3 regions of the Streptomyces sp. NPDC032091 genome follow, and region 2 is predicted to be linked to each of the others. Evidence: riboswitches for the same ligand, from Rfam matches in the RefSeq annotation. Region 2 holds a riboswitch; each other region holds the start of a gene.
The links. A riboswitch is a leader RNA that binds a small molecule or an ion and turns the genes downstream of it on or off. The one in region 2 is predicted to bind cyclic di-AMP.
Positions count from the first base shown of each region.

Region 1: another riboswitch for cyclic di-AMP. It lies ahead of ACZ5NJ_RS33435 (transglycosylase family protein); the one in region 2 lies ahead of ACZ5NJ_RS12160 (LysM peptidoglycan-binding domain-containing M23 family metallopeptidase).
Region 3: another riboswitch for cyclic di-AMP. It lies ahead of ACZ5NJ_RS19630 (M23 family metallopeptidase); the one in region 2 lies ahead of ACZ5NJ_RS12160 (LysM peptidoglycan-binding domain-containing M23 family metallopeptidase).

Region 1 is NZ_JBVILR010000029.1:84,383-87,645, forward strand. Features, by position in the region: gene eno (phosphopyruvate hydratase) at 1-473, opposite strand, end outside; gene ACZ5NJ_RS33435 (transglycosylase family protein) at 743-1,486, opposite strand; cyclic di-AMP (ydaO/yuaA leader) riboswitch at 1,489-1,657, opposite strand; gene ACZ5NJ_RS33440 (transglycosylase family protein) at 1,932-3,041, opposite strand; gene ACZ5NJ_RS33445 (cytochrome P450 family protein) at 3,170-3,263, opposite strand, start outside.
Region 2 is NZ_JBVILR010000006.1:52,926-56,188, reverse strand. Features, by position in the region: gene ACZ5NJ_RS12165 (SGNH/GDSL hydrolase family protein) at 1-242, opposite strand, end outside; gene ACZ5NJ_RS12160 (LysM peptidoglycan-binding domain-containing M23 family metallopeptidase) at 407-1,414, opposite strand; cyclic di-AMP (ydaO/yuaA leader) riboswitch at 1,418-1,567, opposite strand; gene ACZ5NJ_RS12155 (tyrosine-protein phosphatase) at 1,889-2,707, shown strand; gene ACZ5NJ_RS12150 (aspartate aminotransferase family protein) at 2,749-3,263, opposite strand, start outside.
Region 3 is NZ_JBVILR010000011.1:123,374-126,636, forward strand. Features, by position in the region: gene ACZ5NJ_RS19620 (M16 family metallopeptidase) at 1-201, shown strand, start outside; gene ACZ5NJ_RS19625 (M16 family metallopeptidase) at 222-1,589, shown strand; cyclic di-AMP (ydaO/yuaA leader) riboswitch at 1,783-1,941, shown strand; gene ACZ5NJ_RS19630 (M23 family metallopeptidase) at 1,955-2,761, shown strand; gene ACZ5NJ_RS19635 (GntR family transcriptional regulator) at 2,934-3,263, shown strand, end outside.

The sequences.
Region 1 (3,263 bases), on a different contig from region 2:
GCGTGCGAACCGCCGTTGAGGATGTTCATCATCGGAACGGGCAGCAGGTGCGCGTTCGGGCCGCCGAGGTAGCGGAAGAGCGGGAGGTCGGAGGCCTCGGACGCGGCGTGCGCGACGGCGAGGGAGACGCCGAGGATGGCGTTGGCGCCGAGGGAGCCCTTGTTCTCGGTGGCGTCCAGGTCGATCATCGCCTGGTCGATCAGGCGCTGCTCGGTGGCGTCGTAGCCGACGAGCTCCGGGCCGAGCTGCTCGATGACGGCCAGGACGGCCTTCTCGACGCCCTTGCCCAGGTAGCGGTTGGGGTCGCCGTCGCGGAGCTCAACGGCTTCGAACGCTCCGGTGGAGGCGCCGGACGGAACTGCAGCACGGCCGGTGCTGCCGTCGTCGAGGCCCACCTCGACCTCGACCGTGGGGTTGCCTCGGGAGTCCAGGATTTCCCGGGCTACGACGACGTCGATGGACGGCACGAGCATCTCCTTCTGGGATGTGACGCTGGGTGTGCGGTGGCGTGGGGCCTGGGACGGCCTCGCCGACTAGAGCCTAACCGGCTCCGGGCGGTCGGCCAGCCGCCGCCCGGGTCCTGGGACGAAAAAGGGGCCGAATACCCGCCTTCCAGGACATAGAGCCCTGGAATATCGGGGGCCGACCCCGGACATGGCGACGCCCGGCGCGCAAGGGGCTGCGCGCCGGGCGTCGGTGCCACGGGCAGCGGCGGGATGCCGCTGGGGTGTTACGCGGGAATTCAGCTGAGCTTCAGCTTCTGGCCCGGGAAGATCAGGTCGGCGTCCTTGACGACGTCCTTGTTCAGGTCGAACAGCTTCTCCCAGCCGCCCTTGACGCCGTTGGCCTGGGCGATGGTGCCGAGGGTGTCGCCCTCCGCGACCGTGTACGAGCCGTTGCCGGTCGCCGGGGTCTCGGTCTTCGGGGCGGACGGCTTCGACGGGGCCGGCTTGGACGGGGTCCAGTTGCCGGAGCCGGAGCCGGTGCTCTTGGTCTCGGTGTCGGTGTCGGCCTTCGGGGCGGAAGGCTTCGCCGGGGCGGGCTTGGCCGGGGCCGGCTTGGTCTCCGGCTTCGGCTTGGCCGGGGTGGTGGTCGAGCCGCCGCCGTTGTAGGCGGAGTTGGACAGGCCGACGCCGCAGGACGGCCAGGCGCCCTTGCCCTGGCCCTTGAGGACCTTCTCGGCGATGGCTATCTGCTGCGACTTGCTGGCCTGGTTGGCCTGGGAGGCGTACGCCTTGCCGCCGTACGCGGCCCACGTGGACGCGGAGAACTGGAGGCCGCCGTAGTAACCGTTGCCGGTGTTGATGGACCAGTTGCCGCCGGACTCGCACGAGGCGACCTTGTCCCACTCCGAGACGGTCGCGGCGCTGGCGGAGCCGGCCGCCATCAGCGGGGCGGCGACGGCCACACCGGCGACACCGGCGAGCGTGACGATACGGACGGCCTTGGAGCCGCGGCGGTGCTTGCCCTTGCCGGAAAGCAGCATGGAGTTCTCCTCACCGACGCCTTCGAGGTGAGCTGTCGGGTTCGGGCGGATGAGTTGCCCGGCCGCGCAGTTGCGCGTCTTCACCCCTAGCCGGTACGCGGGCCGTCTCTCAACGGCCTTTCCCGGCAACTACCTTGGTTCCCCCGCTCCTGCCAACGGCGCTTGCGCGACGACTGTTCCCTCCGGCCGCCGGCAGGATTCGGCGATGCGGTCGAAGGAGCCCGCGGTGGCGGGCGACTCAGAAGGTAGGCAGGTCTCTCCCCGATGTTCAACGTGTGATTTTGGGGAGAAACCGGCCTACTTGCGTTCCTCGGAAGCGCGTTTGCGCAGGTCGGGGCGGGGTTTGCGGAAGTTCCGGAACGAGACACGCCAGTTGTCCGGAAGAGATGCATGTCTCACTTGCCGATAACGGACATTCAGCCCGTAATGGCTGCCCGAACTACCCCTATTTCTTGGTTAGATCCAGGTTCTGACCGGGCTTGATGAGGTCCGCGTCCGTCCCGATGACCTGCTCGTTGGCCTTGTAGAGGGCGCTCCAGCCGCCCTTGAGGCCGTTGGCGTCCGCGATGGCCGCCAGGTTGTCGCCCGGCTTCACGGTGTACGTGGGCTCGGCGGCCGCTGACGCCGTGCCAGGGGCCGCGGGCACCTCGATCGCGGCGGGGCCGCGGTGCTTGCCGCCACCGTCGGCGGCCGCGGTGGGCGACGGGGAGGGCGTGGCGCCCGGGGTGGCCGGGGCCGTCGGGTCGACCGGGGCGGTGGGGGTGGCCGTGGCCGGATTGGCCGGGTTGCCCTGGTTGTTGGAGTTGCCCTGGTTGCCCTGGTTGCCCTGGTTGCCCTGGCCGTTCGGGTTGCCCTGGTTGCTCTGGTTGCCCTGGTTGTTCGAGTTGTTCTGGTTGCCCGGGTTCGTCGGGTCGGTGGTCGGGGAGGTGGGGCCGGTGGTCGGGGTGGTGGGCACGGAGTAGTCCGGCTCTGGCATGACGGGCAGTCCGCTGGAGGCTCCCAGCGGGAAGTCGGGCAGGACGCCCGCAGCCGGGGCGCCGGGTGCCGGGGTGGGCGCCCCGAAGTCCGTGGAGGCACCGCCCTTGCCCGTGGCGGGCACCGAGAAGTCCGGCCGGACCGGGGTGGCGCCGACCGGCCCGGGGGTCTTGGAGGTTCCCGTGTCCACGTCCGGCTTCGGCCCGTTCTTCGACAGCCCGGCCGACGCCGAGCACAGCGGCCACGCCTCGGGGCCCTGGGACTCCAGCACCCGCTCGGCCACCGCTATCTGCTGCGAGCGGCTCGCGAGGTCGGGGCGCTCGGCGTACTCCAGTCCGCCCGCGCTCTTCCACTGCTCCAGGGTGAACTGCAGGCCGCCGTAGGCTCCGCTGCCGGAGTTGGCGCTCCACGTGCCGCCGCTCTCGCAGTCGGCGACCTTGTCCCACGTCGTGGTGTCGGCCGCGCTCGCGCCCGTGGCGGCGAGCAGCGGCAGGGCCAGCGCTGAGCCGGTGACTCCGGCGGTGACGACGATGGCGGGGACCTGACGGGGTCGTCTGTGGCGGCCGTTCCCGGGAAGCATGAGCCTGCACCTTTCGTATAACGGCGGGGTAACGGCAGAACCTAGCCGCCTTCGAACGGATGTCACAAGTTCGGCCGAGTACTGAATTCCGGTCAGTTCCGCCGCCCCCGCCGGGCTTCGCACCCGCCTCAGGCGTTCGGGACTGTGAAGCGGACGGGGAGGGTGCGCAGGCCCCGCATGATGAGTCCGCCGCGCCAGCGCAGGTCCGTGGGGGGAACGGCA
Region 2 (3,263 bases):
GCCAGTTCCTTGGCCCGCGGCACCTGCTCCTCCACGATCTGGTCGAGCACCTTGCCCCGTACCGCCAGGTTCGCGTAACGGAAGTCGTGCTCGTCGCGCTGATCCGCCAGGAGTACGGCGAGGCGGTCCGCCCAGCCGAGGTACGAATCCCCGGGTCCCGGGTCCCCCACGCCTTCGGTGAAGCTGTCCCCGATCGCCGCGTACGAGCCGATGGTCTTGAGTGTCGTCTTCGTCGCTGCCACGGGAACCCATCCTTCACCCCCGCCGCCAACCTACGCCAACGTAATGAGGGGTTGACGGACCGTGATCTATACCACGCGGGGGATAAGGAATAAGTACAAGCGGGGCCGGGACCCCCCTCGGGTCCCGGCCCCGCACGCGCCGGCGCTCCGCCGCCGGGGCGGCCTCAGACGCTGACGCCCTTCGAGCGGAGGTAGGCCAGCGGGTCGATGTCGGAGCCGTACGACGGGCCCGTACGGATCTCGAAGTGGAGGTGCGGGCCCGTCACGTTGCCGGTGGCGCCGGAGAGTCCGATGGTCTGGCCGGCGGTGACGGTCTGGCCCGTGGAGACGTTCAGCTGGGACAGGTGGCCGTACTGGGAGTACTTGCCGTCGGCGTGCCGGATGACGACCTGGTTGCCGTACGCACCGCCCCAGCCTGCGGAAACCACGGTGCCCGCGCCGACGGCCCGGACGGTGGTGCCGGTGCTCGCGATGAAGTCCACGCCGGTGTGGTAGCCCGAGGACCACATGGCGCCGGGGGTGCGGTACTGGGTGGAGATGCCGCCGCCGACCGGGGCGACGAAGCCGGCGGCGCTCGCGGGCGCGGACTGCGCGGCGGGCGCGGACTGCTTCATTCCGCGGGACGGGGCGGCGGCGCCCTTCAGCTGCGCGGCGCCGGACGCGCCGGCCGCGCCCGAGCCGGTGGCGGCGGCAGAGGAGGGCGTCGCGTCGGCCGCGTCCTCACCGGCCGCCGGAGTTCCGGTCGAGGATCCCTCGGCCGGTGCCGCAGCCGCCTTGGGAGCGGGGGCCGCGGCCTGCCCGCCGAGGGTCAGACGCAGGCCCGGGTGGATCAGGGAGGGGTCGTCGCCGACGGCCTCGCGGTTGTCCGCGTACAGCTGCTCCCAGCCGCCGGAGAGGCCGCGCTCGGCCGCGATGGTCGAGAGGCAGTCGCCGGACACGACGGTGTACGCGGACGGGGCGGCGGCGGGCGCGGCGGCGGGGGCGGCCGCCGTGAACGCCGCCGGGGCCTGGGCGGGGGCCGCGGCCGGGGTCACGGCGGCGGGGGCGGCCGCGTGGGCGCCGGCGGCGCCCATGAGCGGCAGCGCGAGGGCGGCGCCCCCGGTCCCGGCGAAGGCGAGTCCGCGGGATATGGAACGGGACTTCGGGCGGCGGTGCTTACCCTTTCCGGGCATGACGCATTTCCTCTCCGGCGCCTGCGAGGTGAGCTGTCGGGTTCGGACTGGAGATGTCCGGCCGTACGCGTACGGCTTCACCCCGAGCCGCACCGGATGCGATCCGGTCCGGCGGCCTACCTGGTTCCCCCGCTCCTGCCGCGCGTGGTTGTCGGGTGCGGTTTCCCGGGCGGCGGCAGGATTAGGCGGTCCACCCGGATCGCTCGCGAAGGTAATCCAGCGGGGGCGCGGGCAACAAGCCGTGAATTCCCTGACGGAATAGCAGGTATGAGGGATCAACGGAATTCCGGTCACCCTGCGTCCATTCCGGACCGGCAACGGCCGTTCCGGCCAGGGAATTCGACTTTCGCGATCAGGCACGCACGGTCACCGTATGATCTGGCTCACGGAGTTCGGCCCGATCTCGCGTCCACCCATGGCAAGTTGGTCCCAACCAGAGCAATTCGGACACGCTGCACGCACGGAGGAGCACACGTGACCCAGCAGATACCGCAGGACCTTCCGGCGCACCCCGAACCGGCGCCCGAGATGACCGGAGTGCGCAATTTCCGCGACGTGGGCGGCCTGCCGACCACGGACGGACGGAGGGTCAGGCCGGGACGACTGTTCCGAAGCGGACATCTGGCACATGCCACCGAAACCGATGCGGAATTCCTCACCTCCCTCGGTCTGCACACCGTCTTCGACTTCCGCAACGGTGCCGACCAGGCCGTGGAGGGCCCGGACGTCGCACTCCCGGGCGTGCGCAACGTGAACATCCCGCTCTCGGACCCGGCCGACGGCGGGGAGTTCTGGCGGATGGTCCGCGAGGGAGGCCTCGACCTGCTCCGGGGGCTCCTGGGCGGGGGCAGGGCCGCCGCCCGCATGGCGGCGTCGTACCGCGAGATGGTCCGCGGCCGCACCGCCGAGCACAGCCGGGTGGTGCACGCCCTCGCCGAGGGCAGCGTGCCGGCGCTCCTGCACTGCGCGGCGGGCAAGGACCGGGCGGGGCTGTCGGTCGCGGTCACCCTGCTGGCGCTCGGAGTCGACCGCGAGGCGATCCTGGCGGACTACCTGGTGTCGGGCGCCCCCCACAACCGCTACCGGATGCGGCGCGGCGGCGACGTGCCGGAGGCCCGCTCCGCCGAGGTGGCGGAGCTGCTGGCGCCGCTGTTCGACGCCCGCGCCGAGTACCTCCTCGCCGCGTTCGAGACCATCGACACCCACTGGGGCGGGGTCGACCGCTACCTGGCCGAGGGCCTCGGACTCGCCCCGGCGACGCTGGAGGCACTGCGGGACCGGCTGCTGGACTGAGGCCGCGCGGGGCCCCGGCGGACCGGGGCCCCCACGGCCGGCTAGCGGTTGCCCACCGCCTGCTTGACCAGGGTCCGGCCGAAGTCCCACATCAGCGAGCCCCCGCCGTGCGCCTCGTCCATGACCTCGCGGAAGGCGCCGACGAACCGGTCCACGTCCGCCTCGTCCACGATCAGCGGCGGGATCAGCTTGATGACCTCCAGGTGGTCCCCCGAGACCTGGGTGAGGATCCGGTGCCGGTTCAGCAGCGGCACCACGACCATCTGGGCGAACAGCCCCTTGCGGGCCGCCTGGAGCATCGTCCAGCGGCTGCGCAGGCCCAGCGAGGACGGGCGGCCGAACTCGATGCCGATCATCAGCCCGCGCCCGCGCACCTCGTGCAGCATCTCGTACTCGTCGACGAGCGCGGCCAGCCTCCCGCGCAGCAGGTCGCCCATGGCCCGGGCGTTGGCCACCACCTCCTCGCCCTCCATGACGTGCAGGACCGCCAGCCCGGCCGCCATCGCCTGGGCGTTGGAACCGAAGCTCGCGGAGTGCACGAGGACTCGGTCCATCG
Region 3 (3,263 bases), on a different contig from region 2:
TGCCGCTTCGCGGTGCTGTTCGGCGACCCGCAGCTGGCGCTGACCGCCGTGCGGCGCGTCCTGGACGTCACCGCCGAGGAGGTGCAGGCCGTGGCCGCCGCCCGGCTGCGCCCCGACAACCGCGCGGTCCTGGTCTACGAGCCGCTGACCGGTTCCGAAGAGAACGACGAGAGCGACGAGAACGAGGGGGCGGAGCAGTGAGCGACACCGCAGCCGTCACGATGACCTTCCACCCGCGTCCGCAGGCCGGCGAGGCCAAGCCGTGGGCCTTCCCCGCCCCCGAGCGCTCCACCCTCGGCAACGGCCTGACCCTGCTGCGGTGCCACCGCCCCGGCCAGCAGGTCGTCGCGGTCGAGGTCAACCTCGCGGCCCCGCTCGACGCCGAGCCCGCGGGCCTCGACGGAGTGGCCACGATCATGGCCCGGGCCCTGTCGGAGGGCACCGACAAGCACTCCGCCGAGGAGTTCGCCGCCGAGCTGGAGCGCTGCGGCGCCACCCTCGACGCCCACGCCGACCACCCCGGCCTGCGGGTCTCCCTGGAGGTCCCGGCCTCCCGCCTGCCCAAGGCGCTAGGGCTGCTCGCCGAGGCGCTGCGCGCCCCCGCCTTCGACGACGGCGAGGTCTCCCGGCTGGTGCGCAACCGGCTCGACGAGATCCCGCACGAGCAGGCCAACCCCCAGCGCCGCGCCGCCAAGGAGCTCTCCAAGGAGCTGTTCCCGGCCACGCTGCGCATGTCCCGCCCCCGCCAGGGCACCGAGGAGACGGTCGCGCGGATCGACGCCGCCGCCGTACGCGCCTTCTACGAGGCCCACGTACGCCCCTCCACGGCCACCGCGGTGGTCGTCGGCGACCTGACCGGGATCGACCTGGACGCGGTCCTCGCCGACACCCTGGGCGCCTGGACGGGTGGCACCGCCGCGCCGCTGCCGGTGCCGCCGGTGACGGCCGACGACACGGGCCGCGTGATCATCGTGGACCGGCCCGGCGCGGTCCAGACGCAGCTGCTGATCGGCCGGATCGGGCCGGACCGGCACGACATCGTCTGGGCCCCGCAGGTCCTCGGCACCTACTGCCTGGGCGGCACCCTGACCTCCCGCCTGGACAAGGTGCTGCGCGAGGAGAAGGGCTACACCTACGGGGTGCGCGCCTTCGGCCAGGTGCTGCGCTCCACGGCCGACGGCAAGGGCGCCTCGATGCTCGCCATCAGCGGCTCGGTGGACACCCCCAACACCGGTCCCGCGCTGGCGGACCTGTGGCAGGTGCTGCGCACGCTGGCCGCCGAGGGGCTGACGGACGCCGAGCGCGACGTGGCGGTGCAGAACCTGGTGGGCGTGGCCCCGCTGAAGTTCGAGACGGCCGCCTCGGTCGCCGGGACCCTGGCCGACCAGGTGGAGCAGGAGCTGCCGGACGACTACCAGGCGCGGCTGTACGCGCGGCTGGCCGAAACCGGTACGGCGGAGGCCACTTCGGCGGTCGTGAGCGCCTTCCCGGTGGACCGGCTGGTGACGGTCCTCGTGGGGGACGCGGCGCAGATCGAGGAGCCGGTCCTGGCCCTCGGCATCGGTGAGGTCACGGTCGTCACCAACTGACCTGCGGTCGGCTGGTTTTCGAGGGGGCCCGGTGGAGCATCCATCGGGCCCCCTTTGTCCGTTTAGTGGTGTGGTTGCAGGTATGCGGTGTGGCGTACGCAACAAATCCGCTCGTCTGTTTGGCGATTGACTGATGATCCGCCTAGCGTCAGGCGTGCTGTCCGTCAGTTGTGCCAGCCGCACCCGCGGCACCGGGCAGCGATCGCCGAGTCCCCGTCAGGCGCGAGCCTGGGGAGCCGGGGACCCGCATCAGTCCCTGGGGTGAATCGGACCGCCTCGTCAGAGGGGGGCCGTAGGAGACCTTCCTGCTCCGAACCCGTCAGCTAACCCGGTAGGCGAGAAGGAAGGAAAGGATCACCCCCTCCATGGCGTTCGGCAGTCGTACAGCCGCTACCGGCAAGCACCGTGGTTCGAGCCGTCTGAGCCGCAAGACCGCCGGTTACGCCGGCATCGCGGCCCTCGCCACCACGGGTGTGGTCGCCACCCTGGCCGCTCCGGCCTTCGCCGCCGACTCCCACGGCGGCCCGTCCCCGGAGGACACCGGCGCGCTGAACGCCGTCGTCGTCGCCGACGGCCTCCAGGACGACATCGAGGTCCAGGCCGCGACCCAGCAGACCGCCGCCGAGTCCGTCGCCGCCCAGGCGCAGGCCGAGGCCGAGGCGAAGGTGCGCGCCCAGGAGGCGAAGCGCGTCGCCGAGGTCAAGGAGAAGGCCGAGCGCGAGGCCGCCGAGAAGGCCGCCCAGGAAGAGGCCCGCAAGCGCGCCAACACCTTCGTGGCCCCGGTCGACGGCTCCTACGTCAGCACCCAGTACGGCGCGGGCGGCGGCATGTGGTCCTCCGGCAGCCACACGGGCATCGACTTCCACGCCGACGAGGGCACCTCCGTCCACGCCGTGGGCTCGGGCACCGTCGTCGAGGCCGGCTGGGGCGGCGCCTACGGCAACAACGTCGTGATCCGCCACAACGACGGCACCTACACTCAGTACGGGCACATGATGTCGCTGAACGTCTCGGTCGGCGAGACCGTCACCGCCGGCCAGCAGATCGGCCTGTCGGGCTCCACGGGCAACTCCAGCGGCCCGCACCTGCACTTCGAGGCCCGCACCGGTGCCACGTACGGCACGGACATCAACCCGCTGGCCTACCTGCGCCAGCACGGTGTCGGCATCTGACCCGACTTCGTGAAGAAGGCCCCGGCTCTCCGAGCCGGGGCCTTCTGTCGTTTTCCGGTTTCTTCCTTCCGGATTTCCGGGCGTTCTCGGAAATCTCCGCGTGTTGTCATAGAGTCGCAGGCGGCACGGTCGATCGGAACGAAACCCAGCGAAACCCAGCGGAGGTCCGGCCTTGCGTATTCCGGCGCACGCGGTGTGCACAGCCATTCGCGACGATATCGTCTCCGGATTCTTCGGGCCGGGCGGCCGGCTGACCGAGGAGGTGCTCGCCCGCCGGTACGGGGTCTCGCGGGTCCCGGTGCGCGAGGCGCTGCGCACGCTGGAGTCCGAGGGGTTCGTCACCACGCGGCGGCACGCGGGGGCGTGCGTGGCGGAGCCGAGCGAGCAGGAGGCGGCCGACCTGCTGGAGCTGCGGCTGCTGCTGGAGCCCCTCGCGGCCTCGCGCGCGGCCCGGCGGCGGACCGAGGCGCACCTGAAGGTGCTGCGGGGGATGGTGCGGCTG